Regions from separate parts of the Pontibacter korlensis genome, predicted to be linked through region 2. Evidence: riboswitches for the same ligand, from Rfam matches in the RefSeq annotation. Region 2 holds a riboswitch; the other holds the start of a gene.

Region 1 (15,911 bases), 880 kb from region 2:
TGTGTATTAATTCTGACCACTTATAGTTCAAAGGCTGTTACCAAAGGTAGCAGCCTTTTTTATTGTCTTTTTGAGAGCATCAGCTTTGTTTGGTAAGCTTTTTTGTGCAAAAAAAAGTCGCATAAGAACGAATTTTATCATGGTTTCAACGTATTTGGAATAAGCACCTATACATGAACAAAATAAAACTATGCAAATATCTTGTCTCATTCCGTGTTACAATGAGCGGCAGCGGATTGGTACTGTTCTGAAGGAAATAATAAAGGTGAGATCGGTTACACAAGTTGTATGTGTTGATGATGGATCTTCAGATGGGACAGCTGATTATATTGAAAGATGTTGGCCGCAAGTACAAGTCGTGCGCTTACCGAGCAACAAAGGTAAGGCAGCCGCAATAAAGAAAGGCTTGACGTTAGTCAAAAATGAGCATGTCTTGTTAATGGATGCGGACCTGCAGGCACTAAATACAGATGAAATAGAGGCAGCCGTCTCTGCTATGGCTAAAAACCCCACTGTGGATATGATCATACTGCGGCGCATAAATTCGCCATGGTTTGTGAGGTGGTACCGCAGTGATATCCTTCTCTCGGGTGAGCGCTTGATCAAGAAAGCAGATCTGGAGCAGGTAGTACATCAAAAGATAAAGAGGTACCAGTTGGAGGTAGCTATAAACCGGTACATGCTGCGACACAGGAAGCAAGTTCGCTGGATGCCTTGGTCTGCCACCAATACTTATAAAGTTGATAAGCTTGGGGTGGTGGATGGCTCAAAGAGGGAGTTTAAAATGTACCTGGAGATAGTATCCTTTGTGGGTTTCTCTCATATGCTGTTACAGCTAACCTCTTTTACCAGAAGGATGAAGGTAAAACAAAAAAGCGAGGCTGTTATGCCCCGCTTTCTGCAGCAACTTAAGCTGTAGTTAGCTGCTTATTTTATCTCTATACGGCTAAGCTGAAGCTGGTCTGGTTTTTTGCCCGCGCGTACCACGGTAACAATGTCTTTAGGAGCTAGCCAAACGGTGTAATCTTTCACGTAGGCTAGCTTCTTATCATTGGCTACATTAAGCCGAAGGGCCTGAGGAGCTGAGGAGCTGCCATTGCTAGTGTTGATTTGGCGCAGGTACAAATCATACTTCCCGTTTAGTTCCTCAAGTGTAAGCAGGTTTAGTGTGTTGCCGCTCAGGTGAGAACTGTAGGAGATACTGGTGAAGCCTTCGGCGGCAGGTGCTTGCTGTTGCTTCGTTAGCACAGAATTCCAGTCGTAGCCCATGTACTCGTCGTAAGCGAAAAGGTGCAGCTCTTCTGCGAAGTATGGCGCATTCTCGCCGCCTTCTGTATACTTCTTCTCGGCCAGAATGACAAGCTTTTTCTCCGGTGTCAGCAGTAGCTCGCTTAGGGAAATGTCTTGTAGCCTGTTGCCCTTATTGCTCTTGTCGAGAGCATTTATCTTCTGCACATAATCTGGGCTGAACTTAAACTCCTCAGCGAAAACCATGTCCTCATTCTCGAAGTCGTACTTTACAGCTTTAAGACTGTAGTAGCCGCCGCTCTTTTCGTCGGCAGTTAGAACGGCTCCATAAAGCAAACCGTCCTCCATTAACTTGAAGCGGGTATCGCGGATGTATACTTGCAGTCCGTCGAACACACCTCCAACCAAAACCGACATCACTTTGGCTTCCTTGCGGCCCGGTTTAAACTGGCGCACACTCAGGCGGTTCATCTGGTCCGAAATCAAACTTACATACTGCTCGCCGCCATTGCCCAACTGAATATCTGCCGTCAGAATACCGCGCAGGTCGCTCAAGTCATACTTAACATCCTGTTGCTTCTGCAGATTGCCGTTAAATAAACTGCCGCTGATGCTTTGTATCTGAAAGCTGTTGTCGGTATGGAAGCGATAAGCTAAAACCTGAGAGCCATCTTCAGAAATGGCAACTCCTGCACGTCGGCTTTTAGCTGGCGCTTCTAAAAGCAGTACTGGCTGCTCTTTCTTTTCTGCCTGAAGGTTGATACGGTGCCCGTACAGCTGCTGATTTTGGCCAGCTTTGCGGTTTGTTATCACCAGAACTGCCTCGTTGTTGGCTGTAAATTTATCTACTGTCTCTCCATCCTCTAAAGGGATCTCCACAGACCAAACTTTTTTCAACTCAGCACTATACTTCTCTACTGTGTATTTGCTGTTGTCTGTGCGGTTCAGGAGCACAAGCTCATTCTGCCCAACAGGTATACTTTTGTCAGGAAGGCGCTGGTTAAAATGGTCTGCTTCAGGATCGGGATTATAGCTGAAATCTACGGATGCTCTGGTTTTGGACTGAGCAAGTATAGCCTGCGGCTGGCAGAGCAGACACAGAAGTATAAACGAAAGGATGAACTGCTTTTTCACGGGTGGTATAGATTTGTGCTAGGGGTAAAACGGAGGCTTAAAGTGTTTGTTGTGGATAACGGGCTGGTGCAGCCGAAGCCTGAAGCGTAGCGAGGGTTAAGGCTGAACTTTGTTCTCTGAAGCTTTTTATGTCACAAACCAGAGTTTATTTTGGTGTTAATGTGAGACAATCAATTCAGGTTCAGCAGTTCTAACTAAAGAATCAGGAGGAATGGTCTCGTAAAAGTCAATATCTGCACGAACTTTTTCAAGCAAATCTCCTGTAGGTCTTCCCTTAGGGAGAGCAAGCAGGTAGTTTCCGAACCCTGAATACCCTACCATCGAGGTATCCAACACCACCTCCCCCTTTTTTACAACCCTAAAATCAACCCTGAAAGTATCTGTATAATCTACACAAAATAACTGGGAAACTATCCAGCTTTTATCTTCAAAGAAGCCTTCATGAATCACCTTTGAATTGAACTTGATAGACACTTTCTCTCCTTTGTTGAAAGAACCAAGGAGTTGGAAGTTCTCGCACACTTTAATATTCTTTTCTTCTTGGCACCCAAAGAGCAGAAGTAATAAGATTGTTGTAAAGAGTGGGAAAGTTTTTTTCATACTTTAAGTTACGGAGAACTTCTATATAACTCCACTAAGCGGCTTCCATTTTTAGTTCAAAGAGCCTCCGCTCTAGGTATATGATCTTCGCCTGCTTGTACTTTTTCTGATAAGCAGTCAGTTCAACAGGGCTGAACTCCTGCTGGCAAGATACCATTTTGTAGTAAATTGTAGCAATCTTATTAGCCGTGGCCACAGTGGCGTACTTGTTACCACCCTTTGCTTTCATCCGCCTGAAGTAGTCACCGAGCCAGTTGTCGCTTCGCTGCACGGCATTGGCGGCGTTACGGAAAGCCTGGCTTGCCGGGTTTGGCTTCTTTTTCATAAGGGTACTGCTAATAAGCTTCCCTCCTGATATTTTGTTGTTGGGACACAGGTTCAGCCAGCTGGCAAAGTGCTTAGCCGTTTCCCACTTGCTCATGTCTGTGCCTGTTTCAGAGAGAATCTCCAGTGCGGCAATGTCACTGATACCGTAAATGGCCATCACGTCCACTCCCAGCACTTTTTTCAGGTAGGAGCAGGTGTTGAACGATGGCTTGTTCCTGTTGGCCCTCTTAGCAGAGACGGCCTCACACTCAGGCGCCGCTTCAGGGCGGATTTCCCTATAGTAATGCTCCAGCTGCCTTTCAATGGCCACATCGCACAAGGCGATGCGTTCGGTCAGGTACTTATAACTCATGTAACAGTCCTCCAGCAGGTAAAGCTGCTCTGCGCGCCAGTTGCCCTGTAGGGACTTGAGGATGGTTGCCCTGTCGGCCTTCACCTTGAAGTGGACGCAGGTAAGGAAGTTCTCCGCTGTCCTCTCCCCACTCAGGATGGCCTCAATGATGGCAAGGCCGCTCTTGCCGGTGATGTCGCGCAGCAGCGTGTGCACCTTCACGTTCATCAGCTCCAAGGCCTTCTGCATCCTCAGCACGCATCTGCCTCTATCCTGGGTGAGCGTTCTGCGGTGGCGAACCAGCGTGCGCAGCGCCTCCTGCTGGTCGTCGGGAAGATAGCTGCTGCGGAGCAGTCCGCAACTGTGCAGCTTCTGAATCCAGCGCGCATCATCCTCATCGTTCTTCCTGCCGCTCACGTTTTTAACCTGTTTGGCATTAACCAGGTACACCTCCAGGCCGTGCTGGGTGAGCAGGTTGAACAAGGGTCTCCAGTATACGCCAGTGCTCTCCATGGCCACCGTGTCCACCCCGCATTCGAGCAGCCAGGCGGCGATGGCCTCCAGATCGCAGGTCATCGTCCCAAAGGACCTGACCGGCAGCGTATCCCTGCCCTCGGGTACGGCAACGGCGTGAATGGTGTCTCCCACATCAATACCTGCCGCGTTCGGGTTGGCCAGCTGCATGTTGATGGCACTCTCTCTTGTAGTGGTTTGCTTTTTCATAGGCTTTAATATTTTGGGATAAATACAAAAGCCATTGCCTGCCGCCCAGTCAGCTTACTCTTCTATGCGGGCTCTAACGCCCAGTTTGAAACCAAATGGGGCAGCAGAACCACACTACTGGCAGAGTTCACCCACTCAATGTTAGGAAAGGTCTTGCTGCAAAAGCTCCTGTAACTAATTTTACTGTCTCCCCAAATTTTCGGCTAAAGAACTGAGCTTAAGTTATCATGTCAGAAACATTGGCGGGCCAATACAGGCACTACTGTATAAAAGGAACACTACTCCTGCTATACACCCAAATCCAGCGTATAAACGGAACTGGATTACCGAATATACTATATTTACACTGGCCAGAGTTAAGGCAGTTGTAATATTAACCTTTGACTATTGTTTCGCGTGGAACCAAAGTATAAACTTTGCTCCTCAATAAAGAGCTGTTCAAATGGTGTTTGCATTACACCTCAGAAAGCACTCGTATTGGTTGCTTGTGCTCGTCTATGGCTACAAAAGCAAAGGTCCCGCTCACTGCCTTTGTTCGTACATCAGAATACATTTCTTCAACATAAATCTCAACCTGTACTTTCAAGCTGGTATTGCCTACACTTATAACGCGGGCTATCAGCTCTACAATGGTACCAGCGGGTATGGGTTGTGTAAAGTCAATTCTGTCTGATGAAACGGTAACCACACGTTTGCGGCAAAAACGTGTGGCAGCAATAAAGGCTACCTCGTCCATTAGTTGCATGGCCGTGCCTCCAAAAAGGGTGTCGTAATGGTTGGTGGTATTCGGAAAAACAGCCTTAAAGATACGGGTTTCTGATTGCTTGATGCGTTCTTCTAAGTTCATAAAAGTTTTGATTGTTGATGTGTAGGTGGCAAGCACATACCGGTACAGCTTTTTAACAGCGAAGGTAGTTTAGAGTATAAAAGTTACAAGGGGTGGCGCGACATGTGCTTTTACTAAAAGTTTGAATGCCTGCGCAGGAAGGTGTGGAAAGGAAGTGTAGACCGTACTACTGGTACGGCTAATTTCTTACCACAGGCCTTAAGCGCGAAGGCTGTGCATAAACATCTGTGGCAAGTATCCTGGCTTATAACTTTACTGCCGCCCTTCGCACCCGACTCCGGACAAAGGGCCTGTTTGGCGTTAACATAATGTTACTTACAGTTGCGCGTCAGCCCGTGATTTACACACGGTTCCTTTTTAAGCTCTGGTTATGCTACCAGAACAGCGCAGGCGCTGTAAAGATAAGGGTAAAATTTAACCTGAGTAGTGGAAAAACTGCTGTAGCTCTAACTGATCCTGCTCCAGTTCACAGTGTTGGCACTCAGTGACTGAATGTGGCGGCGGATGTTGGCATGCCCCGGCTGCTCCAGCTGCGGGTCCTGGTGTAACACGCGCTGTGCAGCGGCTCGCGCTTCCTGAAGTATAGGCGCATCTTTAGCCAAATCTGCAATGAGCAGGTCCAGTACGCCGCTCTGTTGTGTGCCCATTAGGTCGCCGGGACCACGCAGTTTCAGGTCAATGTCTGCAATCTCGAAGCCGTTGTTCGTGCGTACCATCGTCTCAAGACGGGTTTTGCTGTCCTTGCTCAGCTTATAGCCTGTCATCAGGATACAGTAACTCTGCTCGGCTCCACGGCCTACACGGCCGCGCAACTGGTGTAGCTGCGAAAGGCCAAATCGCTCGGCACTCTCTATTATCATCACAGAAGCATTTGGAACGTTCACACCTACTTCGATTACGGTAGTAGCTACCATTATCTGCGTTTCGTTCCTTACGAAGCGCTGCATCTCGTAATCCTTGTCCTGCGGCTTCATCTTGCCGTGTACCATACTTACCTTGTACTCCGGGAAAGCCCGCTGCACGCTCTCAAAGCCATCCATCAGGTCTTTATAATTCTCCATCCCCTCTGACTCCTCAATGAGCGGGTACACGATGTAAATCTGCCGGCCCAGCTTTATCTGGTCGCGCACGAACTGGAACACACGCAGGCGGTGCGAATCGAAGCGATGTACGGTTACGATTTCCTTACGGCCGGCTGGTAACTCGTCAATCACCGACACATCCAGATCGCCATATAAAGTCATGGCTAAGGTGCGGGGAATAGGGGTGGCCGTCATCACGAGCACGTGCGGAATAACTCGCGGGTTTTTGCGCCAGAGCTTAGAACGCTGCTCCACACCAAAGCGGTGCTGTTCATCCACAATGCAGAGCCCCAGGTTCTGAAACTGCACCACGTCTTCCAGCAACGCATGCGTACCCACAATCATTTTCATCTCGCCAGAGCGCAGCTGCTCGTGTATTACTTTTCGCTCACTGGCCTTTGTAGAGCCTGTAAGTTTGCCAATGTTGATGCCCAGCCTATCGGCAAAGGCCTTTAAACCCACATAATGCTGGTCGGCCAGAATTTCGGTTGGTGCCATTAGCACCGACTGCGCCCCATTATCTGCCGCAATCAGCATAGTAATAAAGGCCACAATGGTTTTGCCGGAGCCTACATCCCCTTGCAGCAGGCGGTTCATCTGCTTTCCGGCCGTTAAGTCAGCGTATATTTCCTTCACCACCCGCTTTTGAGCATTGGTCAGGTCAAAGGTCATGTGGTTTTTATAAAATTCGGTGAGGGTGGAAGTGTTCTTAAACACCTGCCCCTGCAGATCTGCTTTGCGCACTACCTTCTGGCGGAACAGGCGCAGTTGTATGTAAAAGAGCTCCTCAAATTTGAGCCTGAACTTAGCTTTGTTATACTTCTCCGCCGTTTCCGGGAAGTGAATGTTGGCATAAGCACTACGCTTATCCATCAGCTTATACGTATCAATCAGCTCCGGCGACAGCGACTCCTGCACCTGTGGCAATGCTACTTTTAACAGCATCTCCATTATTTTGCTGATCACTTTGCTATCGATGCGGTGTGCTTTGAGCTTTTCGGTAGTGTGGTAAACTGGCTGCAGAAAAGAGGTTGTTTGTTTTTCCTCAGCCAGCTCCTCTAGCTCAGGGTGTGCCATGCTGAACCTGCCATTAAACTCCGTAGGCTTTCCGAACACGATGTAGTCGGTGTGGTTCTTCAGTGTTTTCTGCATCCACTTCACACCTTTAAACCATACCAGCTCTAACTGGTCACCGTTCTCATCTACCAGCGTTGCCGCCAGGCGCTGCTTACGCCCTTCGCCAATGACTTCTTTGCCCCTAACGCGGCCACGCACCTGCACATAGTGCATACTCTCATCCAGTTCGGCTACTTTGTAAAACTGCGTGCGGTCTAGATATCGGAAAGGGTAGTGCTGAATTAGGTCGCCGTAGGTGAAGATGTTGAGTTCTTTCTGCAACAGCTCCGCCCGCATCGGCCCAACGCCTTTCAGGAATTCTATTTTAGTGTTGAAGAAGTTACTCACGTGATCTGGCTTGCTTTTGGGTGAAAGGAATGGCAAGTATAGAATGCAAAAATAAGCAAAAGCCCCGACAGGTTTAAACGCTGGCGGGGCTTTATACTTGTTGATGACTTTGCTATGCTCAAATGGCTTATTTACTTTTCCACTCTAGCGTGTTCAGCAGGTGTATGATATCTTTTTTTACAAATTCAATTACCGGAGCCAGTGAATCATTCTGCGTAGCTGTTCTGAAGTATAAAGCACCGCGCAGGAAGTGCTCTGTAGAATCAGTAACATAGAACTGGAACTGACTCGGTACCTCACCCTCCAGTTCAAATACAGAAGCCACATCTCCGGAAGAGATCTTTATCTCAGATTCCTCAATCGCATAAGCCTTAATCTGATGCTTGGCAGTTAGTTTGCGAGCATCTTCCACCAGGTCATTTAGCACCTCATTGCTGTTTTGCAGGTCTTTGTATGTTAGCTGCACATTGGCTCCAAGGCTTGGATATATAATATTGATCCAGTGTGGTTGCGCAATGCCAGAAGAGTCAGGACGTATTTTGGCGTGAGCGGAGTACTCAAAACTGTACGGGTGGTCCTCCTGTAGCTGTTGGTATGCTTGTGACGGCAGATCGATGCGGTTGTAGCCTTTAGGCTTTGGGGTATACTCGGCTCCGCAGGCTGCTACACCAGCAGTAAGGCCAATCCACATACATGCCTTCAGGCTAACTAACTTTATGATACTGTTCTTTTTTGCTTGCGACATTGATCTTAATTCGTTTAACGCGCTTTGTGTCCGCCGACTCTACCGTGAAATGGAAGCGCCCATACTCTGCTGAGTCGCCCACTCGCGGAATCCTGGAAAACAGCGCCAGCATTAGACCAGCTACTGTCTCGTTATCACCTTTTACCTCATCAAAGGCATCAAATGGCACCTCGGTTATTTTGCAGAAGTCATGTAGCGAGGTCTTGCCGTCAAAGATATAGGTATTTTCGTCGAGTTGAGAATAGATGATATCATCATCGTCATCAAATTCGTCGTTAATCTCACCCACAATCTCCTCAACAATGTCCTCCAAGGTAAGTAAGCCTACAGTGCCTCCATACTCATTTACTACAATGGCCATGTGCACATGCTTTTCTTTGAAATCCTGGAAAAGGTCAGCGATGCGCTTTGTCTCTGGTACAAAGAATGGTGGGCGTACTAACTGCTGCCATTCAAAGTCTTCGCCTTTGCCCAGGTGTGGCAGAAGATCTTTTACATACAGTATACCCTCTATCTGGTCTGTGTTCTCTGTATAAACTGGCACCCGGGAGTATCCCCATTTCACAATCTCAGGCATTAGCTCCTGCAGTGTCATGGTTGTACTGAACGCTACAATATCCACGCGAGGGCGCATGATTTGCCTTACATTGATGGCTCCGAAGTTTACAACGCCACGCAATATTTTGCGCTCCTCCGGAGAGGTGTCGGCATTTATCAGAGCCACGTCTAGGCTGTGGTGCAGCTCTTCTATGGTGTGATTGTAGCCTCTGATAATATACTTTTGTTCGATGTACTCATTTATGGAGGTAAGAAGCCAGGAGGCAGGGCGGATAATTACCTGCAGCCTGTCTAACACTCCGGCCATACGGCGTACGAGCGACATACGGTGTTTCTGCACATATACTTTTGGCAACACCTCTCCACAGAAAACAATGAAGAAGGTGGCAAATAGCATACATAGTGCCATTGCACCAGCCGATAACGTCATGGTGCCAAACACTTGCCACGCTACATAAGCGAACAGCGTAATGATGGCGACATTAATGCCGTTGTTGAAAACAAGTATAGTAGTAAGAAGCTGACGCGGGTTCTGCAGGAGGCGGTACACATGTTGCTCAGCGGGGCGCTTGCTCGTTTTGCACTGCTCTAGCTCCTGCTCCGAAAGAGAGAAGAAAGCTGCCTCGGCCCCTGAAGTCAGGGCCGAGAACAGCAATAAAATGAAACCGCCTAGTATGGCGATCAGGTATTCTACCCTGAGCTGGGTCAATGAACTCTGTAAAAATTGGAGTAAGCTATAACTCAGGGGGTCTCCGGGATCTGTACTTTCCAAAATTGTTCAGTTTAGTGAAACATAGGTTAGAAGGGCAGGTCGTCCGGTTCGTCGCTCTGGAATCCTCCGGCTGGGCTGCCGCCTTTGTTAGCCGTCGCGCCACCGCTATAGTTTCCGCTGCTGGCAGCAGTGGATCCTTGGCCTTGGTAGTCGCCGCTTCCGCCGTTATCGCTACGGCCACCAAGCATGGTCATATTATCTGCCACTATCTCAGTGCTATAGCGCTGCACACCATCTTTATCCTGGTAACTGTTCGTACGGATACGTCCTTCAATGTATACTGAATTGCCTTTGCGCAGGTACTTTTCAGCTACCTCTGCCAAGCCTCTCCATACTACAATGTTATGCCACTCGGTGCGCTCCTGGCGCTGTCCGTTTTTGTCTTTGAAAGTTTCGGAAGTAGCGATTGGGAATCGAGCTACTGCCACACCACCTTCCAGGTGACGTACTTCTGGGTCTTTACCTAAGTTTCCGACCAGAATTGCTTTGTTTACACTTGCCATGTCTCTTCGTCTGTAAAAATAAGTTTAATTGGGCTACTCCAACAACCAAGCTGGAGGCAAATATGGCTTTTTGAACTACTAGAATGCTTTTTATTCCAGATTAGTTTCAGCTTATAAATATACTAAAATCTTAGCATCTTTCAAATAGCTACTGATCAAAACTGGCTTAGGTAAAGCCTCTATTTCTTGAACGTTATAAGGTACTAATCTTGTTTCTTTTAGCACTTCATCTTTTAGGTCTGCTTTAAGCTTAATACGATAAAAACGGGCCGTTATTTTCTGGTGGCTTAGAATATGTTTATATTCTTTTTGGGGCGGTTGCAGTTGTGCCTCCTGCACCGGGATGCCTGCTTCCTGCAATTCCTGTAAAAGTTGCTCCAAAGATAAGTCTTTGCTGTCATTCTCGTAGAGGTAAAAGTCATAAAGGCCTTGCCAAATGTCTCCTTCCAATCGCTTCCGCAGGTAAAATCTTCCCTCCAGTTCAAAAGTAATATAGTGGAAAAACCGTGGGCGTGCAGCCTTTGCTTTCGACTTTACAGGCAACTCCTGCACCATGCCATGGCTAAAAGCGAAGCAGCTTTGTTGTAGGGGGCAGAAGAGGCAGTCTGGCATCAAAGGGGTACATTGTACAGCGCCAAACTCCATTATAGCTTGGTTATAGGTGTCTGGCTCACCTTTAGGTACTAACTCATCTGCCAGCTTTTGGAATACCTTGCGCGACGAAGGTGCCGCTATATCATCAGTAATGCCAAACACGCGTGCCAGTACCCGGAAAACGTTTCCATCAAGTACAGCCACCTGCTCCCGGAAAGCAAAAGCCGCAATAGCTGCAGCAGTGTAGCTGCCCACGCCCTTCAACTTAATCAGTTCCTCATACTTGTCTGGAAACCGGCCTCCATACTTCTCTACAACCAGTTGGGCCGTATGGTGCATGTTGCGGGCCCGGGAGTAGTAGCCTAATCCTTGCCATAGCCGGAGTACCTCGTCTTGCGGGGCTGCCGCAAGGTCTTCAACCGTAGGGTAAGTAGCAATAAAACGCTCATAATACGGAAGCCCTTGTGCCACACGTGTTTGCTGCAGAATTACTTCTGAAAGCCAGATAAAGTAGGGATTAGTTGTGTCGCGCCAAGGTAAAGAACGCTTGTGGCGCCCATACCAACTAATAAGAGTTTGCGCAAAGTGCGCGTGCGGTGCAGATGACATAAATTATATTTGAAAAAGGTAATTGGAACAGGCAAATTAAGGCTTTGTTCAGGGCTAGGGCAAGTTTGGGTTTAATGTCAAAACATTAAAATATAAACTTTGATGCCGCGTTAAGGGATGGAAACTGTGGCACGGGTGTTGCGAGTGGAGGCGTGTAGCGCGCGAAAAATGACGTTGTTTTGCACCTAATAATTTAGCGCTAAAGCTTTTACTATTCAAAAAGTAAAACTACCTTTGTGCCCCGAAAATCACAGTTCGACGGAACATGCTGATTTACAAAGATTAGAAAGTTAACTTATTATTAATATCCTAAAAATCTAAGAAAGTGACTAAAGCAGAAGTAATATCAGAGATTGCTGATAAGACAGGGATTGATAAAGCAGATGTACAGTCTACAATCGAGGCTTTCTTCAAAGTGGTGAAGGACTCTATGGCTGATGGTAACAACATCTACGTGAGAGGTTTTGGTAGCTTTGTGAATAAGAAGCGTGCGAAGAAAGTAGCTCGTAACATTTCTAAAAACACATCTATCATTATCGACGAACACTTTATCCCAAGCTTCAAACCATCTAAGACCTTCATCCAGAAGATCAAAAACAGCAAAAAGATTCAGGAGTTAACGCATTCTTAATTTTTTGTATCTTTGCTAATCTGAATTGATTAAAGTACTACAGCATTAAGGCAAAAAGAATGAAACGGTCTCAAATATTGATAGTTATTGCAGCCATCGCTTTGGTGGCCGTTCTGTTCTTTTTGCCTAAAGTTGTTGTAAACAATGAGGATAAAGACGTTGCTGCCACTGAAACAACTGCTGGCGTGCCGGAAGGCCACTCAGAAGATGATGGCCACAACCACGGGGCAGAATCGGGAGCCGCAACGCCTGAAGCGCATAGAACTGCTACACCAGAGCAGCTGATGGCGCTTACAACTACACGTGCCAAGTATAACAAAGCTACCGATGAGCAGACACGCAACAGGGTAGCTGTTGAACTAGGCGAGGCTTACGCCAATGCTGCCAAGTATGACAGTGCTGGTTACTACTACGAGATTGCTGCGAAGGCCCGTGGAGGTGAGAAAAGCTACAAGAGAGCTGGAGACGCCTACTATGAGGCCTTTACGTTTGCTGCTACACAGGAGCGTGCCAACGAAATGGGGGCAAAAGCCCGTAGCATGTATGAGCAGGTACTGAAGAACAATCCTTCTGACCACGATGCCAAGACTAACGTAGCGATGACCTACATCGCGACTTCAAACCCGATGCAAGGTATAACAATGCTGCGTGAGGTTATTGCATCTGATCCTAACAATGAGAAGGCGTTGTTTAACTTAGGTATCCTCTCTATCCAGTCTAACCAGTATGACAGAGCTGTAGAGCGTTTTCAGAAGCTGGTTTCAGTTAACCCTCAGCACGTAGAAGGAACCTTCTACTTAGCTGTATCGTTGGCTGAGACGGGGCAAACCGAAGAAGCTAAGGCGATGTTCAATAAGGTGAAAGGCATGAGCAATGATCCTGCCCTGAACACCTCTGTTGATGAGTACCTGGCTAAGCTTAAGTAAGAATTAAAGAAAATATCCATAAACAAAAGAACAAGATTATGCCTTGCGGAAAGAAAAGAAAAAGACATAAGATCGCTACACACAAAAGAAAGAAGCGCCTTAGAAAAAACAGACATAAGAAGAAGTAATTTCTTCAGCGTTCACGAGGGCCCACTTTGCATATGCTAAAGTGGGCTTTGGTCTTATACATCCAACATAACCATTTGAGAGAAATTGAGCAACGAGCTGATTATCAATTCTACTCAAGATGGGGATCGCATTGCGCTATTACAGGATAAAAGGCTAGTAGAATATCATTTCGAGTCGAAGGACACGGACTACATTGTAGGCGATATTTTCCTGGGCACTGTAAAAAAGGTAATGCCTGGACTGAACGCCGCCTTTATTGATATTGGTTACCAGAAGGATGCTTTTTTGCATTACCATGATCTGGGGGCCAATATTAAAACACTGAATAAGTATGTAAAGGCGGCGCAAACACAGAAGAACGCAACACCCAAGCTAAACCAGGTTAAATTTGAGCCTGAGATAGATAAACTCGGCAAAATAGCTGATGTGCTTAAAAAAGGACAGCAGCTGTTGGTGCAGATTGTAAAGGAGCCTATCTCAACAAAAGGTCCACGCTTATCCTGTGAGCTTTCTCTTGCCGGCCGATACCTGGTACTGGTGCCGTTTTCAAACACGGTAAGCGTATCTAAGAAGATCGTTAGCAAAGAGGAGCGGACTCGACTGAAACGCCTGATCACAAGTATAAAGCCGGAAAACTTCGGCGTGATTATTCGGACAGTGGCAGAAGGCCGCGATGTGGCAGAGCTCGACAGAGACCTGCGTAACATGTTAGCAAATTGGGAAGAGGGCTTCAAAACTCTCAGAATAGCAAAGCCAAACGACAAAGTTATTGGCGAGCTCAATCGTTCTTCCTCCATCTTGAGGGATTTATTAAACGAGAGCTTTGACAACATAGTAGTTGACGATACGCAGCTCTATGACGAGATCAAAGCATACGTGCAAAGTATAGCGCCTGAAAGAATAAAGATACTCAAGCACTATACTGGCAAAACTAAGACCTTTGAACACTTCCACATCGAGAAACAGCTAAAGGCTGCGTTCGGTAAAACGGTGACCATACCAGGTGGCGGATACCTGGTAATAGAGCACACCGAGGCACTGCATGTAATTGATGTGAACAGTGGGAACAAATCGAATACCGAGACCGATCAGGAAGCAACCGCACTGCACGTAAATATGATGGCCGCTAAAGAAGTGGCCCGCCAGCTGCGCCTCCGAGATATAGGTGGTATAATTGTAGTAGACTTCATCGATATGAAGTCGCCAGAAAACCGCCAGAAAGTATACGAGGTGGTAAAGGAGGAAATGAAGAGAGACCGTTCCAAGTCTACCATTCTTCCAATCTCGAAATTCGGCCTGATGCAGATCACAAGACAGCGTGTAAGGCCCGAGCAAAATATTGTAACCGGCGAAGTTTGCCCTACTTGTGGCGGCACCGGTAAAACATCTGCCAGTATTCTGGTAACAGACGAAATTGATGCAGCGGTAGACGACCTGCTGACAAGCCACAACCACAGGAGTCTGCAAGTATACTTACACCCGTTCGTGCATGCCTACTATACAAAAGGTTTGCTGTCGAGACAGGTAAAGTGGTTCTTTAAGTACTTTAAGTGGGTGAGCTTAATAAAAGACACCTCCCTTGGCATCATGGAATTTAAAGTGATGGACAGTAGAGGAGAGGAAATTGAATTGCGATCCGCCTTCAGCGACATGAATGGCGTGCAGGATAAAGAAGAAGAGTAAAACAAACTTACTCTCACAAAAAAGCCGCTGCTAAATAATTAGCAGCGGCTTTCTTTGTTATCAGGAGGTTATGGCTCTAGAACTTAAGACCAAAGTCAAGTGATACACCGTTATTCTTCACAGAGATGTTCTTGTCGCCGAACTTCTTCTCATAGAAGTCATCGATATCGGTAAGACCACGGTGGTAGGTGAGGCCGGCAAATACCTTTGTGCTCTGCCCTAGCTGAAACTCAGCGCCACCACCTAATTTGGCGTCAGCCTCAAATATGTTGAAGCGCTTTATTACTTTCTCACCATTGATTACTTTTTTGTCGTTTACCTGCGCAGCTACTTTCGTGTTAAGTGAGCCACCAACTTGGAAATAAAGAATGGTGCCCGGGGCCACTTCATTCGTGAAAAGTTTCAGAGTAAGTGGTAATTCAATATACTGCACAGCAATATCATCCTTGCTAGAGCGGGCTACACCACTGTCATCAGTTTCAGTATAAGAGATTTCAGCGCCTTTGCTGCGGTACATAAGGCCGGTGCTAAAGGCATAGTTCTGAGCAAAGAAATAATCAGCAATAACCCCTACACCAAGGCGCAGATTATTGTTCTCCTTGTTAAAGTTGTACCTGTCCTCGGCTATAAAGCGGTTGCCGGACACAGTTGGCGACAGCTGTAAACCGATTTCAACCTGTGCCATGGATGTAAAACCGGCACATAAAAACAGAAGCAATAGTGTAATTTTCTTCATCAGCTTAGCTTAAATTATACTTAGTGTTACCCTATTACGAAGTAACCCCCTATTTTTGTACAAAGATACGAAACAATGTATTACAGATTACTTATACTTGCCATACTTGTATTAACCTTTAGCTGCGGCGATAAGGGCTGTGGACTGCCCGACGAAATTGCCAAGATACCTGTGGAAGTACAGATTGAGCGGCTGGAGAAGCCTTTTTATGAGGCAGACACAAAGGCCGACATGGCTTCTTTCCTGAAGGCGCAACCATACTTTGCAAA
Region 2 (15,911 bases):
CTGATAGGGGTAAACCTGCTGCGCGAGGGGCTTGACCTGCCGGAGGTAAGCTTAGTGGCTATACTTGATGCCGACAAAGAAGGCTTCCTGCGCGACCAACGCTCCCTAATACAGACAATGGGCCGTGCTGCACGTAACGAGCGAGGCAAAGTGATTATGTATGCCGACCGTATAACAGGCTCTATGCAACGTGCCATTGATGAAACCAACCGTCGCCGTGCTACACAGATGGCCTACAACGAGGAACACGGCATTACTCCGCGTACAGTACTTAAATCTAAAGGTGAGATTTTTGAGCAAACATCCGTTGCGGATGCCAAGAAGCGTGAGGTGAAGATGTATGCTGGTCCGGAAGAAGTATCTATCGCTGCCGAGCCGATCATCCAGACTATGAAGCGCGACGAACTGGAGAAGCTCATTAAGAAAACAGAAAAGCAGATGGAGGCAGCAGCCAAAGACCTCGACTTCCTGCAGGCTGCTAAGTATAGAGATGAACTGTCAGAGTTGCGTAAGCTGCTTAAAACGAAGTAAGGTCAACAACTGATTCCGGAAAAGCAGATATCGAAAGGTATCTGCTTTTTCATTGTTTAAGCAGTCGGCTTACCTATATTTACTGTTATCAAAGTTTGTTGAAACGAAAGTCAAAACTTAAGATCTACATGTTTAAGAGAATTATACCTGTTCTTCTTCCTGCTGCAATAGGGCTTGTTACTGCCTGCAATTCCAGTAACTCTGGAACAGCGGTAAACGAAGCCGAAAATGTAGCTGCACTTTCTACAGAGAGCTATGGGAAATACCTAACCGAGCTGGCCTCAGATGAGTTGGAGGGACGAAAGCCTTTTACCAGTGGAGAAGAAAAAACGCTGCAGTACCTGGAGCGGGAGTTTAAAGAGTTAGGCCTGGAGCCAGGTAATGGCAATAGCTACTTTCAGGAAGTGCCGATGGTGGACATACGCACTATGCCAAGCCCAAGCATGACAGTGGAAGGCAAAGGCAAGAAACTCGAGCTGCAGGGGCGTGAGGAGTATGTGCTTTGGACAAGGAGAACAGAGCCAGCTATAGATATCAAAAACAGTGAGCTGGTTTTTGCCGGCTTCGGCATAGTAGCTCCAGAGTATAACTGGAACGACTATGCAGGCCTTGACGTGAAAGACAAGATCGTGCTCATCATGGTAAACGACCCAGGCTTTTATGAACATGCACCGGAGGTATTTAAAGGCGAGGCTATGACCTACTATGGCCGTTGGACCTATAAGTTTGAAGAGGCCGCACGGCAAGGAGCAAAAGGCTGCCTGATCATACACAATACTGAGCCAGCAGGCTATGGTTTTGAGGTAGTGCAGAATAACTGGAACACGTCTAAGCTGTACCTGGACGACCGCGGTAATGAGTCTTACAAATGCGCCATTGAAGGATGGGTAACAGACGCAACAGCGCGCAAGTTGTTTGAGGCTGCCGGAATAGATTATGCCGCCACTGTACAGAAAGCCTCTAAGCCAGGAGGCAAGCCAAAGCCTATGGGGCTTCGCCTCAGCACATCCCTTAAGGTAAATGCCACCTATGACAAGAGTAATAACTTTGTGGCTAAGATTATCGGTAGCAAGCGCCCAGACGAGGCCATCATTTATACCGCCCACTGGGACCACCTAGGCTATGGCAAAGCAGATGCAGAAGGAGATAGTATATATAACGGAGCTGTAGACGATGCAACAGGTGTGGCAGGTTTACTGGAGATAGCCAGAGCTTTCAAGAGCTTGCCAACTTCTCCGGAGAGAAGTATAGTGTTCCTGGCTGTTACAGCAGAAGAACAAGGCTTGTGGGGTTCTGCCTATTATGCGGAGAATCCGATCTTCAAGAAAGAAAAGACTATTGCCAACATCAACATGGATATGCTCAACTCTTATGGCAAGACGAAAGATGTTGTGTTATATGGTATGGGGCAGTCTGAACTAGAGGAGTATATTTCTGAAGAAGCAAAAGAAGCAGGCCGTTATGTTGCTCCGGAAGAGAATCCGGAGGCAGGGCTATACTACCGCTCAGACCACTTCAACTTCGCTAAGATTGGAGTGCCAGCTCTGTTTATTGGCCCTGGCATAGATCATGCTGAAAAAGGAAAAGAGTATGGCAAACAGAAGCTGGATGAGTTCTTTGCTACCTATTACCATAAGCCATCAGACGAGGTGCATCCTGACTTAAAGTTTGACGGTGCCGTGGAAGATCTATCGTTGCTGTATAAAGTAGGTCATCGTCTTGCTTTCTCAGAAGAGTGGCCAAAATGGAAAGCTGGTTCTGAGTTTAAAGCAGCAAGAGAAGCTTACCTCAATAAGCAGTAGGTCTCAAGCTGTCGCCATAAAAATGCCGCTCCGGAAGATACTTCGGAGCGGCATTTTTATTAAGTCTTAATTTGAAAGAGCAGCTTTTTCTCCCTGACTAGGGCTGCTTTTGGCACAGAACTGCTTATCAGCCTTATCTTAGCATCCATAACAACAAACACATGAGATTACCGATTAGCAATACTTTCCATTTTAGAACAGGTACAGCAGGCGATGCTGAACTGCTGGCAGACTTAGGCTGGTGCACTTTTAAGGAGGCTTTCGCTGAGTATAATAACCCTGATGATATGGTAGCTTTCAAACCTACCATGTATAGCGCAGAGTTGCAGGCTGCAGAATTAGCCGATCCTGACACAGAATTTCTGATAGTGGAGGTAGATAAAGAGGCGATAGCCTATGTAAAGCTGAATAAAGGAGAAGCTCCGGAAGCTGTTGTAGCCAATAAAGCGCTGCAAATTAGCAGGCTCTACATTACAAGAGCATGGTTGGGGCATGGGCTCGGCGACCAGCTAATGCAATGGTGTTTGGAAAAGGCCAGAAGCGAGGGATATGACATTGTGTGGCTCACAGTGTGGGAGCGTAATGAGCGGGCAAAGCGATTCTACAATAAGTATGGCTTTAAGGAAATGGGAGAGCTAGACTTTATACTTGGTCAGGATGTGCAGCGCGACCTTTATATGCAGGTAGAGGTGTAACATATGTTCTGGTGTTCCCGCTCCTGCTTCAGAGCGAAACAGGAGCGGGGCCAGGTCTTTCCATAGTTTTATTTAGTAGTAGATAGTAGTGGTAGTAGTCTGAAAGCTGGTAGCTTTTCTACCGGCTTCCAATAACAAGATGCCTAAACAACGACAAGGGTTGCATGGCCTGAGAAAAAATATCGAAGGCGAATAAAAGAATTAACTAAAAGATTAGTTTTTGATGCCTCAGCTTTGTACCTTCCTATACATCAATAGGAAAATGCTATGAAAAGAACGTTTCTGATTGTGCTCTTAATAGCCAGTATGGCAGCTACTGCACTGGCGCAAAGTATAGGCGAGGCTAGTGCTAAGTATGACGCCAAAGAGTATAAAGCTTCCGGAGAGCTGTACGAGAAAGCCTTTGCAAAGGGAGCAGGCAGCACTACAGATTACTATAATGCTGCCTGCTCCTGGGCCTTAGCCGGGAATAAGGACAAAGCTATCGCTAACCTGCAATTGGCTGTAGATAGAGGCTATATTAATCTAAGCCACCTGAAACAGGATACTGACCTTAACAGCCTGCACGGCGATAACCGTTGGAAAACACTCGTGCAGAACTTGGAGAAAAAGGTAGCCGCCTTGGAGGCAAATTATAATAAGCCGCTTAAGGCCCAGCTGGAGAAAATCTACCAAACAGATCAGGAAGTGAGAAGGAAAATCAGCACAGTGCAGCAAGAACATGGGCCAAACTCTCCGGAAATGCAGGCGCTTTGGAAAGAAATGTCAGAGACAGATGACATTAACAAGAAAGCGGTAGTGGCTGTACTGGAAGAGCATGGTTGGCCCGGTATAAGTTTAGTAGGTCCACAAGCTAGCTCAGCTGTGTTTCTGGTGATCCAGCATTCAGATAAACAGACAATGGAGAAATACCTGCCCATGCTAAAGGCGGCAGCCGAAAAAGGAGAAGCAGCTAAAAGTCAGGTGGCACTGATGGAAGATCGGGTGCGGATGAATAACGGCCAGCCACAACTCTATGGTAGCCAATTGCGCATGAACAACGATACCGAGCAGTATGAACTCCACACGATAGAAGACGAAGCTAATGTAAATAAGCGTCGTGCAGAAATGGGGCTGGAGCCGCTCGAAGAGTATATGAAAAGGTTTGGCTTAGACTATAAAGTACCACAGGCAGGACCTGCTAACTAGCCTAAAAGTATAAACCCGAAGCTGATCAGCTTCGGGTTTATACTTTATAGCAGCAGCAAGCCTCTTTCCCGTAGCTCAAACCAGCTCGGAGAGCTTAAGAACTCTGCGAAGTTAAGGTGTGCATCTGTAGGATAACTTTCTTCCAATTGCTTTAGCGTAACAGCCTCCTGGTTATCTGGCGTAATTTTCTGCAGTACTTCAAATAGCCATTGCCCAATACACGCCGTTGTTTTTACCTGGAAATCCTCACCCTTTTCATAAAAAGTGAGCAGGCAACGCTCAATGGTCTGTCCTTTTTTTGCATACATAGTCAGGTCGATATCTGGTAGGTTGCCTAACCAAAGTACACGTGCATTCAGGCGCGTATTGTCCGGACGCTGAGGAGTGGCTATGGCCTCTGCTATCAGGTTAGGTGACTGTGTAGTGCATGGCACTTTAAAGTCAAACCAAAACGAAAGGGGCTCGTCCAAACCTATGCCGTGCATGTAATTGTAAAGTGCTTTGGCTAAGCCTTCGCCAAAGATGCTGTGGTCAGTGCCTTTAGGATCCTCGTGCCACAGGTCGTTATTAGCAAAGTCTCCTTCCTCGGGGCCAACTTTTACTACGCCATATTTCTCTGGGTTCTTGCCAACCGGGCTATGCGCCGTCATACTAAAGCGATGCCAGTAGCCAGATTGAATCACGTTGTTGACAAACAACTGACGCACTACGTCCAGCGAATCTATTGTTTCCTGTGCAGTTTGTGTCGGGAAGCCATACATGAGGTAAGCGTGCACCATAATTCCAGCTTGGGTAAAGGCATCGGTAACGCGGGCTACCTGAGCTATACTTACACCTTTTGCCATCAGCTCCAGCAGGCGGTCCGAGGCCACTTCCAAGCCACCCGACACGGCAATACAACCCGAGGCAGCCAGCAGGCGGCAAAGGTCAGGCGTAAAAGTCTTTTCGAAACGGATATTCCCCCACCAACTGATTTTCACACCACGGCGGATTAGCTCAATAGCCATGTCGCGGAGCGGGGCAGGAGGAGCAGCCTCATCCACAAAGTGGAAGCCTGTTTGCCCGGTTTGCTCAATAATTTGCTCAATGCGGTCTACAAGCAAAGTAGCCGGTGCCACATCGTAGCGGTTTATATAGTCCAGCGTAATATCGCAGAAGGAGCAGCGCTTCCAGTAACAGCCATGGGCAATGGTAAGTTTATTCCAGCGGCCGTCGCTCCAGAGGCGGTGCATTGGGTTTATCACGTCAATCACCGAAAGGTAATCCTGTAAGTGAAGGTCGCTGTAATCTGGGGTGCCGACCTCTGTATGTGGTATATCCTTATCAAGGCAGCCATTAATGTACTCGACCTTGCCGTTTTGTAGTAAGAAGGTTCGCTGCAGAAAATCTATTTGCCGCTCTCCCTGCAGGTACTCCAGCAGTTTCAGCCAAGGGCCTTCGCCGTCATCCAGCGTAACAAAGTCTATGTACTTAAACAGGCGTGGCTCTCGCAGGCTGCGCAGTTCAGTATTAGGATAGCCACCACCTATGGCTATTTTTATGTGCGGATATTTTTCTTTGATATATTGAGCCATGCGCAGCCCGCCGAAAAGGTTACCCGGAAAAGGTATAGAAAAGCCAACTACATCAGGCTGTACCTGTTGCAGGCGCTCCTCCAGCAGCTCCAGTAACATAAGGTCTACAAGGCTTGGAGACTCCTGCAAGGCCTCCTCCAGTGTGTCGAAAGAGGTGGCAGACATAGCCAGCTTCTCAGCATAGCGGCTGAAAGCAAAGTATGGCGAGATAGTCTCCTTTATCAAATCACCAAGGTCCTCCAAGTATAGCGTAGCCAGGTAGCGGGCCCTGTCGGTTATACCCAGACTTCCGAAGGCCCAATCAATATCCTCCACCTGGTCGAAGCGGGAGGCCTCGGGTAAAAATCGGCTGTAGCTTATCTGCTGCGCCAGTGTATGGTCTTTATTCTGCAGAAATCGGATAACCGGCTCTATAGTTTCTAGGTAATCCCGCTTCAGGCGAAGTATACGTAGGCTATTATCAGAGAGCTCATAATCGCCCTGCTCCACCGCTTCGAATATACGCTTAAGCCCTTTGCGAGAGAACATACGCAGTACCAGCTCAATGCCGATATCGGCTTGCGTGACGCTATAACCACGGCCAGTCAGAAACCCTTTCAGATAAGCAGTGGCAGGATATGGCGTGTTTAGTTGTGTAAGCGGCGGCGTAATGAGCAGTATGGTTGGCTTCTCCAAAATATAAATCAGCTTAAAGTATAAGTATGCGGCAGCAATGCCAGCGCACAAAAGTACAGATTCCGGCGCAGACTTTCAGAGCGCCCTTATGCAACAGCCTGTGCCGTGTTCCGGTTCATGTTAAGGTCTCAAAATCAACTGACTTGGTATATTTAACTGGTATAATATTTTAACAATATTTAATTGGAATTATTTGTAATTGGAGAATCTTGTTTTTAAGTTTGCTTCAAGAAAGAAAATTGATGCTGAGGAGTTTAGCTTACTATGCCACTATAACAAATCCCTCTACCATGAACGCCCAGAAAAACTTACAAATGATACTGACCACGCTACTGCTCATACTAGCAGTGCTTGCGATGGATTGGCAGAAGGAAGACTACACAGACAAAGTTAGTACTGCTGTTGTTACGTCTAACACGACAACAGATACTTCAGAAACAAATCAGCTTTTAAATACCAGCTGCTGCTTAGAGCATGCTTTAGAGGCAGCTGAGGCAGGACGCCTGATGGAAGAAGAGGAGGACTGGGAAGGACTGTTACATACCTTCAGTACAGATAACAGGCCCATACTTTTTTTGGGGCACGACCCTGCAAAGCGTGTCACGGCCATATACTTTAGAAAGAAACCCCAACCAGCTAGTTAATACCCTTTAAAAACTAAAGCCTGCGCTTTTAAACGCAGGCTTTTCTTATTATTAGCTGTTTGTTATCTTCTTATTACACGATCAACGCCCTTGTTCACACCAGGCACAATAACCTGTATAGTGAGGGTAACCATCACAAAAATCACAAAGAAAGTGCGCAGTAACCGGAGCGGAAAGTCAGAGTGGAGGCCGAAAGTATAGAGCTCTAACGCCGAAGCCAACAAAAAGCAAATGAGGGCAATAAGCAGCAGCTTTTTGCGGAGCTGCGGTTTTAAAATTGGTCTAGGCATATATTACTTACTTACACTCCAAATATAGAGTGCCTGCGGGAACATATAAAAATCAGGAGTGGCCTTTTTCTGCCTCACTTTCTTCCTGAGCCTCGGACGATTGCGTCCGCGTGTCACTCTCTGGCTCCGGCGGCGGTATTTGCTTGTCTTGCCTTACTTTTTCTACGTCCGAAGAGTCGTCTTTTGTGGTCTCTTTAGGTGGCTGTTTTGCTTTATTTTCTTCCATGGTATGCAACAAATTCTGGTTTATGCTGATGTACGGGTATAAATACCTTCTGGTGCACATTTCAACTATAAACTAAGCCATGCCGTACATTTAGTATGCTGCGTCGGGTCTGCCTGTCGTCAGCTATAATGTTTAACAGGAAATTTTATATAAGATGAATAAAAGCAAATTAAGATCTACACTGTTTGCAATGGTAGCTACTGTAATGGCTACTTTTAGTATAGCTGCTTGTAATACAGGAACAGATCCAGGAGACACAGATACAGAGCGTGGCGACATAAAGAGGCCAGGAAGTATGGTAAACCAGGATGAGGACGACCAGGTGCAGGCTGAGCGCGATAGCATGGAGCAGCACTACGATCACGCAGATCATGAAAAGCATGATGATAACAGGAAAGGCAGTGCCGTACATGCTGGCGACGGCAAGAAAGATGCTGCGGATAGAGGAGAGAATAATCAATGAAGTATAAACATTATAAAACAGAAAGCCTGCCCTTAAATAGGGCAGGCTTTCTGTTTTTGATAAGCATTATGCTTAATTAAAAACAAAGCCGTTCGGGCCTACACCTACTTTAAAGGTGGTGATTTGTGTGCCGTTTGAATTGTAAACATACACAGTGCCGTCGCCAGACCAGTTGTTTTCGTCTCCACCGTAAATGTTGCCGTTATCAGGATCCACACCTAAGCCGTAGAAGCTGCGGTCGATAAGTGGTGTTTCATTAAGAGTGGTAGCGCTGATATCTTGCTGATGCACTCCTCCGTTGTAGATAAAGTATAGCTTATCTTTGCTGCCGTTGGTAACCAGCTTACCAGCCGATGCTGTAACATTAGGGAATATTATGGTGCTGCTAACAGTATTGTTAGACACATTTATCTTTGAAAGAGCACCAGCAGTGTGCTCCGACTGAGGTAAGTTCCAGTCTTTATTGCCAGAGCTAAGCACCCACAGGGTATTGTTTCTGTCGAGAGCAAGGCTGTTAGGGCCATAAGTTACTGTAATGCTGCTTTCAACTGCATCATTGGCAGTATTGATAACAGTAACTTTGTCGCTGCCCTGGTTGGTAACGTACAGCTTGCCATTGGCTATTAGAAGCTGCTCTGGTTGCACATCCACCTCTATTGTTTTCACAACAGAGTATGACTTCAGGTCGATAACCGAAACACGGCCTTTGTTGTAGCTCCAATCTGCATTAGCAGGAAGCCACTCAGTTACGTATCCTTTGTCATTGTTAAGTGCCACAAAGTAACGTGGAGCACTCAGGCCTTCTACCACGCCTTCAGACTTGAAGGTGGCGGCATTAACAACCTCGATTTTATTGCTGTTGTTTACTACAATAAAGGCTCGGTCGCCGTGGACAACCATGTTCTGGGCTACATCACCAAGTGGGCGATTCTCGTTTACTGTGCTGAAAATTCCATTCTGTACCTCATTTGAGTTACTATTGTAGTAGGAAATAGAGCCGTTAGGAGTACCAAAGTTACCTTCGTTCACTATAAATACACCATCTTCGGAGTAAGCGCCGCTTGGACCGTCATTGTTGTCGTCGCAACTGGTAAAGCCAAGAGAGGTGATGGCTAGTGTGGCAGCTAGAAAAAAGCTGCGGAAGTAGTTGAGTTTTCTCATTATGGTTTAAGTAAGAATTATAGTTAGGGTATGATAAATCGTAAACTGAAAGTATAACCGCGTGGAGGCATAGCCCGGTAAGCCATCGTCTGGTATTCGGCGTTTGTTACGTTGTCGGAACGTAACGTAAAATGCAGGGTGTTTTGCCCTAGCTGTAGTCTTCGGCTTAGTGCCAGGTGCAGGAGCGTGAAACTGTTGAGGCTGCTGGTTTCAGAATTGGTAGTGTAGCGCAAGCCGGTATAGTTAACGTTGCCGATCAGGCTCCACTTTCTGTAAGTAGCTTTTGTGGAGAATAAAGCCTTGTGCTGCGGTACATACATTAGCTGCTTTCCTTTGTCGCCACTGCCTTCATACACTTCAGCCTGCACCGACGAAGTATAGGTATAGCCAGCAGAGCTACGCAGCTTTAGTTCTGAGAAAGTAGCAGTAGCGGTGGTGCTAAACTCCAAGCCTTTGCTTTCTACCTTCTGTAAGTTGGTTGGGCGCCAGACGCCGGTACTGTTCGGAGCCCACTGTATCCAATCATCAATAAGCATATAGTAACCTGCCGCTTCTGTTTCTAGCAGCAGGTTGTTTTCTTGCACCAGCACGTGACGCAGACCCAGCTCGTAGTTCCACCCTTGCTCCGGATGCAGATTAGGATTGCCTGCTCCTACCCAGAAGCGGTCGTTAAGTGTTGGCACGCGGTAGCTGCCACTTACATTGCCCTTTAGCGATACCTGGTGCTGGTGGCTGTTAAAGAACTTCCAGTTAAAGCCCAGTGCTGGTGTAAGAGGAGGGTTGTATCCTTCTACCAATGCCTGGCGCAGGTTTAAGGTAAGTTGGAGTGGTTGTACAGGGTCGTAGCGGAACAGTGCAAACAGGGAGGCGCGGTTTTCATCTTGCTGCCCAGCGTAGCCATCGTTCGATGCTACAAAATGCTGCAGGTTTAAACCGCCCCTGAGGCTCCAGCGTTCGCCGTAGGTATATGTTTGCTCAGCCTGTAGCTGATAAGTGTCTACATTCGACTCTGAATTGGAGCTGATGTCGGTATAGTGTAGGTAGTCGTTAAAGTAGGCAACCTTTACGTCTGTCTGGCCTAGCTGGCTCTGGTGCTTGAGCTCTGTCATCAGGCGGAGACTTTTGTCTTGCTGCTGTGCATTGGCATAGGCAGAACCCATAGCAGGTTGGAGGTCTCGGTCCGAAAAAGTATACCAGCTATGTACAGCCACCTCCGTTCCCGGTGACAAGTGCCAGCTTAGGTCTTGGGTAAAGCCGTGCTGCTCCATCTGTGCATTTTCCTGGCGCACTTCCGGCGTACCAAAGCGGCTGAGATTTCTGTATTTAAAGTTGTTCTTGGCTAGGCTACCATAAGCGCTTAATCCATAGGAAAACTTTTTCGCCGTGTAGCCTACGCTGCCGCTGCCAAAATAGCGGCCAAAGCTTCCTGCTTCTAATTTCACATCGCCTCCAAAGCCTTCTGTGCTAAAGTTAGGGGAGTTCAGCAACACTGCTCCGCCAATAGCACCACTGCCATAGTTAGCTGCAGCAGAACCATGCTGTACTGCCACCTCACCAACTCCGCTTAAAGGAATAGTTGAAAAGTCTATCTGGCCTAAGGTAGCCGGAGCAATGTTAAGCCCATTCCAAAGTACAGCCGTTTGTGAAGCATTGGTGCCCCGAAACGCTACTGATGAAATGCCGCTTACACCGTAGCTCTTGAAGTAAATGGGAGAGCGTGCCTGCAGCGCTTCGGCAAGTGAACCAGAACTATAGGTGCTCAGGAAGGAACTGTCTACCTGTACTACACGACTGCCGGCAGCATATACTTCGGCGGGTTTGCCAAAAACCTCTACCGTACGCAGCTGGTGCCAAGTAGTATCCTGCTGTGCCATAGCCACAGTAGTAACACCGCCCAGGCAGGCGCAAAGCCATATTTTCAGAAGAGAGAATTTAGTCAAAATACATACTGCTTACATCCCGAAGCATGCAACAGGTACAAAGGCGGTAACAGCAAGCGCAATTATTATAGCGGTGGCCGTGCAGCTTTTTACCCGAAAGCATACGACAAATCAGTGTCGGACTGGCAGGTCTCCTGGCTCTCTTCAGTTAGCCCGCCTTCCCACGCAGCGTGTGCTGCACAGTGGCCGTAGGGTATAGGCTAACCTTTTTGGTGAAGATGACAGTTGCGGGAACAGCGCAGGAGTTACACCTGCTTCCCTTTTAAGGCTACAACCACGGCAGTAGTTATGGCCACCAATCTGGGTGCAAAGGTAGGAACATTTATGCAATGTTGGTTAATCCTGTTCAGAACATATTACTGGGGCCTTCAACCGAACCTGCTCTGGTGCGTAACTCCAAGCACAAATTGACAAGAGCAGAACATTGAAACTGACTAAACCTTTTTATACCCGACCTAATGTAGTGCAAGTGGCACAGGAGTTATTGGGCAAGTATGTCTACACCTGCGTCGATGGCATACTTACAGGAGGAATGATTGTGGAAACAGAGGCTTATGCCGGGGAAAATGACAGAGCTTGCCATGCCCACCTGAACCGTCGTACCTCCCGCACAGAAATCATGTATCATGAGGGAGGAGTCGCTTATGTATACCTGGTGTATGGCATTTACCACTTGTTTAATATCATCACCAACGAGAAAAATAAAGCAGATGCCGTATTGGTGCGTGCCATAGAACCAGAGGTAGGGGTAGAGGAGATGCTGCTGCGGCGGGGCATGGCAAGTGCAAAACCTAACCTTACAGCCGGGCCTGGGGTGCTTAGCATTGCTCTAGGCATAGATAAAAAGCTTTATGGTGCCGACCTGACTGGTAACACAATTTGGCTGGAGGATAAAGGTGTTACTGTGCCGGCCGAGGATATAGCCATTGGACCACGCATTGGCATAGACTATGCCGGTGAAGATGCGCTGCTGCCTTGGCGGTTTTGGCTGAAAGGGAGCAAGTGGGTAAGCAAAAAAAGATAACTTTGAGCTGGGATAAACAGCTTTCTAATTCTTCGCACTCAACTTATTGTCAACTGACCAATAACCTCCACCTCTAATCAGCAGGAATGTACTTCCCAACAACATCGACCAGTCTGTCCGGCTGGCATGTAGCATTTCCCAAACGCCATCGTTAGTTAAGATCTCCAGCTTAGTAGTAGCCAGGGCCGTGAGCATGATTATGATGAGAGGCATGCTTGCCAGGCGCGTAAACAACCCGAGTAAAACCAGTGTGCCGCAGATAAATTCAAAAGAGCCCACGAAGGCACCCAAAAAATCAGGCGAGGGAAGGCCAATTCTCTCAAAGCGTCCTGCGCCTCGTGTTGCAGGAAATAAAAGCTTTTGAATGCCCTCCGATAAAAACACGACACCTACTATAAGCCGGATCAAGATGGTTGTTCTGGAGTTGTCGGTTTGGGTGATCTTCTGAAGCATTGATTTGCTTGATGGTTCTAAGCCGCAAAGTACAGAGAATTGTTAAAAGCTATAACGGCACTAAGGATTACGAAAATCTATAGATGATGCGTGCTCACATGTGGAGTGCTTGAAGTAGTGCCGATATGCTTATGCATAATGGTAACGCCTGTGTTGCCTACTAGCTTAGTATATACGCGCCAGCCCAGGTCATAGTAGAAGCTTACTCTGTCGGTGGCTACCAGGTATAAATCAGAAAAACCAATCTGCTGAGCGTGCTGCTCTAAGGCCTGGACCAGTAACTTGCCAACCCCCTGCATACGGTACTCAGGTGCTACATAGAGTGCGGCTAGCCAAGGCTTCAGTTCCGGGAGTGCCTCCACACCGTCGTCCTCTATCAGCAATACCGAACCTGCTGGTTTATCTCCTGATAAAGCCACTAGTGTAACCGGAAACGTTCCAGATTGTAGGTGCTCACGCAAAGGAGCCTTCACCACCTCTATGGTGTTGCCCGGCTTTTGCCACCACTGCTGGTATATCCAGTTGGCTACAGTGTTGAAGTGTTCAGGTGCTTCGTGCAGGTTCTTTATTGTAAACATCGCCTTAGCTTCTTTAGCTTATGTTTTACGGGTATTTTACAACCAGAAAGAAAAAGCAATATAATTATAAAAGCCTGCTAGGCAAAGAGGTGTATGTTAGCCTATTGATATTTTTTAGAACATGTAAGAGGTAGTATTAAAAGCTACTTAGCCGGGAAAAGAACCTTTAAAGCCTGTGGTATTCGCTTACCCCAGGCAGCTTCAAAATGCTTTGCCTGTGGGTCCTTTACCCAAGTATAGTTTTTGCTATCCCGGTAGCCTTTCTTTTGCAGAGCCCGCAGCATGTTATCTATACCTAGCTGCAATTGTTCCTCCAGCTCAATCCCACCATTGTCGATGTAGAAGTACAGGTCTTTCTTTTTGCCTTTATAAGCAAGTACGTCATCTACATAGTCTATTTGCTGAATTTTAAAGGCAGGCGACATGCAAATGGCTCTAGAGAAGACTTCCGGATGCTCCCAGGCCAGCATGAAAGCTATGGTACCTCCTGCCGAAGAACCGCCCGTAGCAGTGTACTTGCGGTCAGGCTTTGTGCGGTATGTGCTATCTACGAAAGGCTTTACAGTATTGACTACAAAATCCATGTATGCTGAGCCTTTATCGCCAGGAGTATACTCCTGCATGCGATCTTCGTTATTGTTGATGCCGACAATAATGATTGGCTCTATCGCGCCTGCTCGTATCAGGCTATCGGCTGTTTCATCAATGCGCCAGTCTACTCCAAAAGAGCTGGTGCCAGGGTCGAAAAGGTTTTGCCCGTCATGCATGTAAAGTACAGGGTAGCGTTTTCGAGGGTCCTGGTCATAATTTGGCGGTAGCCATACGACCAAATCGCGGGCAGGTATAGTGTTGCCTGTTCCTAAATTTTGATGGTACCTAACCGTGCCTGTTACGCCTCCTTTTGCAGAAGGTGCTTTACCATCCCGCCAATGCTTTACCTGGTTTTTTACCTGCAGGCTACTCTCCACTTTAACCGTAAAGTTACCCAGAGGGGCTCCGGTACTGTCAGTGGCTTCATGCTCCCAGCTGCCCAGCGTATACTTATACTCCAGGTGCATAAGAGGCTCGCGCAGCACAATTTCCTTTTGCCAGCTAGTAGAGCTGGTTCGTTCCATCTCCACCTTTCCAGGATTCCAGTTGCCAAGCTCCGGAGCGTTGCCGGTAATATATACTTGGGCAGTATCGGGTAAGCCAGGTGTGTGCAGCACAAATGTTACTGTTTTACTGGATGGGACCTGTGCCGATGCTGTGAGTGCCAGTAGCAGTAAAAGCAGGAGCGGAGGGATGAACTTCATAGTTATAGTAAGGCTGACGAGGTGGAGACTGTGACGTGTTGAGTTAGTAAGTAAGGTAAGAAAATGACCAGCGTTCTTTAACGCAAAACAGCCACAGCATAAAGTGCTGCGGCTGTTTTGCGTTATGTGGTGTCAGAAATTAGCTGTTAGACTTTTTACTCTCGCGGTCCTGCTCGTTGTCGGTGCGGTTTTGCGGAGTTTGTCTGCCGGTTAGCTTCGTATCGGTTACGTCGCGCTCCAGGCTATTTGAAATATCTTTTTTATTGCTGTTGCTCTTGTCTGTCAGGTCAGACTGCTGTTTCTTATTTTTATCTTCCATTGTTTTCATAGGTTAAATTAAACTATTCGCTTTTTTTACCAGCGGACTCAGAGCCAGCAGGAATGCTTTGCCAGCCTTTGCCTTGAGTAGGCTTGTTCTGGTTGCCCACTTTGGAGGCAGTTTGATTCTGGGCGTTCGGGTTGTTTGGATTGTTGTTGCTATTTCGAAGCGAGTTCTCAATAGCCAACCTGTTTCCTTTTTTGCCCGCCTCAAACGATTTCTCAGGGTTGCTTGCAAAGCCATGGAACTCCAAGTTCTTGTTCTTTTCTCCTTTCATCTGGTATAGAAGTTTTTAGGTGAAACATCAGGCCTTTTCGTAAGGCCGTTCTACAGTGTACGTCAGTTACTTTAGCATGTTTTGCGGCTGCCTCTTAGTACTTCTGGTCACTGTTTTCTTCCACATCTTTACCTGTGCGGATGTTAGTAATGCCGCCACCGGTGCCGCTGATGGTAGGCGAGGTGGCATCGCTTTGGGAACTAGTAGCGCTGTTCTTGATCGATTTCCCTGGTTTCATGGTGCGGGATGTTTCATTCACATCCTGCTGCAATCTATCCTTCTGCTGATTCTTATCTTTTTCTTGTTTCATAGCTTATAGGTTAAAGTCAAAGTACGGCCGTGTGTAGCGGCCATACTATACTTTGTACGGGTTATCTATAGGCTAGTTGAGCAGGTAGGGTAAGGGGGTGGCAGAGGTTATGCCTTTTCGCAGAGCAGGACGATGGGCTTTTGGTGCATATCTGTGGTAAAGAACAGGTAAGTTTGGCCACCCTCTTTTATACCTGTTTTCTTGCGGATGTCAGCAACAGACTCAGGAAAGTTACGCACCGTTATATTGGCTTTTTTCTCAAGCAGCTGCTTTAGAAGTTCTTTCTTATTATAGCGGCTTATGCCCAGGCACCTAAAGCTTCGGCCCGGGAAGTGTGGCAATAGCTGTACTGAGGTATAGAGGTGGCTATTAGGGTGCAGCTTGCTCAAAGCCAGGTGCTGCCCCAGGTAGCGATATGCGCCGGCTTTAAGTATGGCAGCATTAGGTTCATATATAAACTCCCGCG

What was found. A riboswitch is a leader RNA that binds a small molecule or an ion and turns the genes downstream of it on or off. The one in region 2 is predicted to bind cobalamin.
Region 1: another riboswitch for cobalamin. It lies ahead of PKOR_RS04320 (acyl-CoA thioesterase); the one in region 2 lies ahead of PKOR_RS08265 (TonB-dependent receptor plug domain-containing protein).

What each region holds. Positions count from the first base shown of each region.
Region 1 is NZ_CP009621.1:1,046,075-1,061,985, reverse strand. It holds gene PKOR_RS04345 (acyl-CoA dehydrogenase family protein) at 1-10, shown strand, start outside; gene PKOR_RS04340 (glycosyltransferase family 2 protein) at 191-919, shown strand; gene PKOR_RS04335 (hypothetical protein) at 928-2,382, opposite strand; gene PKOR_RS04330 (hypothetical protein) at 2,539-2,982, opposite strand; gene PKOR_RS04325 (IS110 family RNA-guided transposase) at 3,017-4,363, opposite strand; gene PKOR_RS04320 (acyl-CoA thioesterase) at 4,818-5,210, opposite strand; cobalamin riboswitch at 5,423-5,614, opposite strand; gene recG (ATP-dependent DNA helicase RecG) at 5,657-7,756, opposite strand; gene gldD (gliding motility lipoprotein GldD) at 7,884-8,447, opposite strand; gene gldE (gliding motility-associated protein GldE) at 8,461-9,768, opposite strand; gene PKOR_RS04300 (single-stranded DNA-binding protein) at 9,858-10,334, opposite strand; gene mutY (A/G-specific adenine glycosylase) at 10,446-11,537, opposite strand; gene PKOR_RS04290 (HU family DNA-binding protein) at 11,863-12,168, shown strand; gene PKOR_RS04285 (tetratricopeptide repeat protein) at 12,228-13,094, shown strand; gene PKOR_RS04280 (Rne/Rng family ribonuclease) at 13,308-14,906, shown strand; gene PKOR_RS04275 (porin family protein) at 14,983-15,642, opposite strand; gene gldB (gliding motility lipoprotein GldB) at 15,718-15,911, shown strand, end outside.
Region 2 is NZ_CP009621.1:1,921,457-1,937,367, forward strand. It holds gene uvrB (excinuclease ABC subunit UvrB) at 1-531, shown strand, start outside; gene PKOR_RS08225 (M28 family metallopeptidase) at 660-2,333, shown strand; gene PKOR_RS08230 (GNAT family N-acetyltransferase) at 2,495-3,028, shown strand; gene PKOR_RS08235 (DUF6624 domain-containing protein) at 3,296-4,216, shown strand; gene PKOR_RS08240 (B12-binding domain-containing radical SAM protein) at 4,261-6,465, opposite strand; gene PKOR_RS08245 (hypothetical protein) at 6,780-7,109, shown strand; gene PKOR_RS08250 (DUF2798 domain-containing protein) at 7,172-7,399, opposite strand; gene PKOR_RS24725 (hypothetical protein) at 7,452-7,634, opposite strand; gene PKOR_RS08255 (hypothetical protein) at 7,780-8,088, shown strand; gene PKOR_RS08260 (YncE family protein) at 8,161-9,249, opposite strand; gene PKOR_RS08265 (TonB-dependent receptor plug domain-containing protein) at 9,273-11,189, opposite strand; cobalamin riboswitch at 11,297-11,504, opposite strand; gene PKOR_RS08270 (DNA-3-methyladenine glycosylase) at 11,614-12,213, shown strand; gene PKOR_RS08275 (DoxX family protein) at 12,238-12,666, opposite strand; gene PKOR_RS08280 (GNAT family N-acetyltransferase) at 12,744-13,244, opposite strand; gene PKOR_RS08285 (alpha/beta hydrolase-fold protein) at 13,388-14,539, opposite strand; gene PKOR_RS08290 (hypothetical protein) at 14,679-14,867, opposite strand; gene PKOR_RS08295 (hypothetical protein) at 14,881-15,135, opposite strand; gene PKOR_RS08300 (hypothetical protein) at 15,230-15,445, opposite strand; gene PKOR_RS08305 (THUMP-like domain-containing protein) at 15,553-15,911, opposite strand, start outside.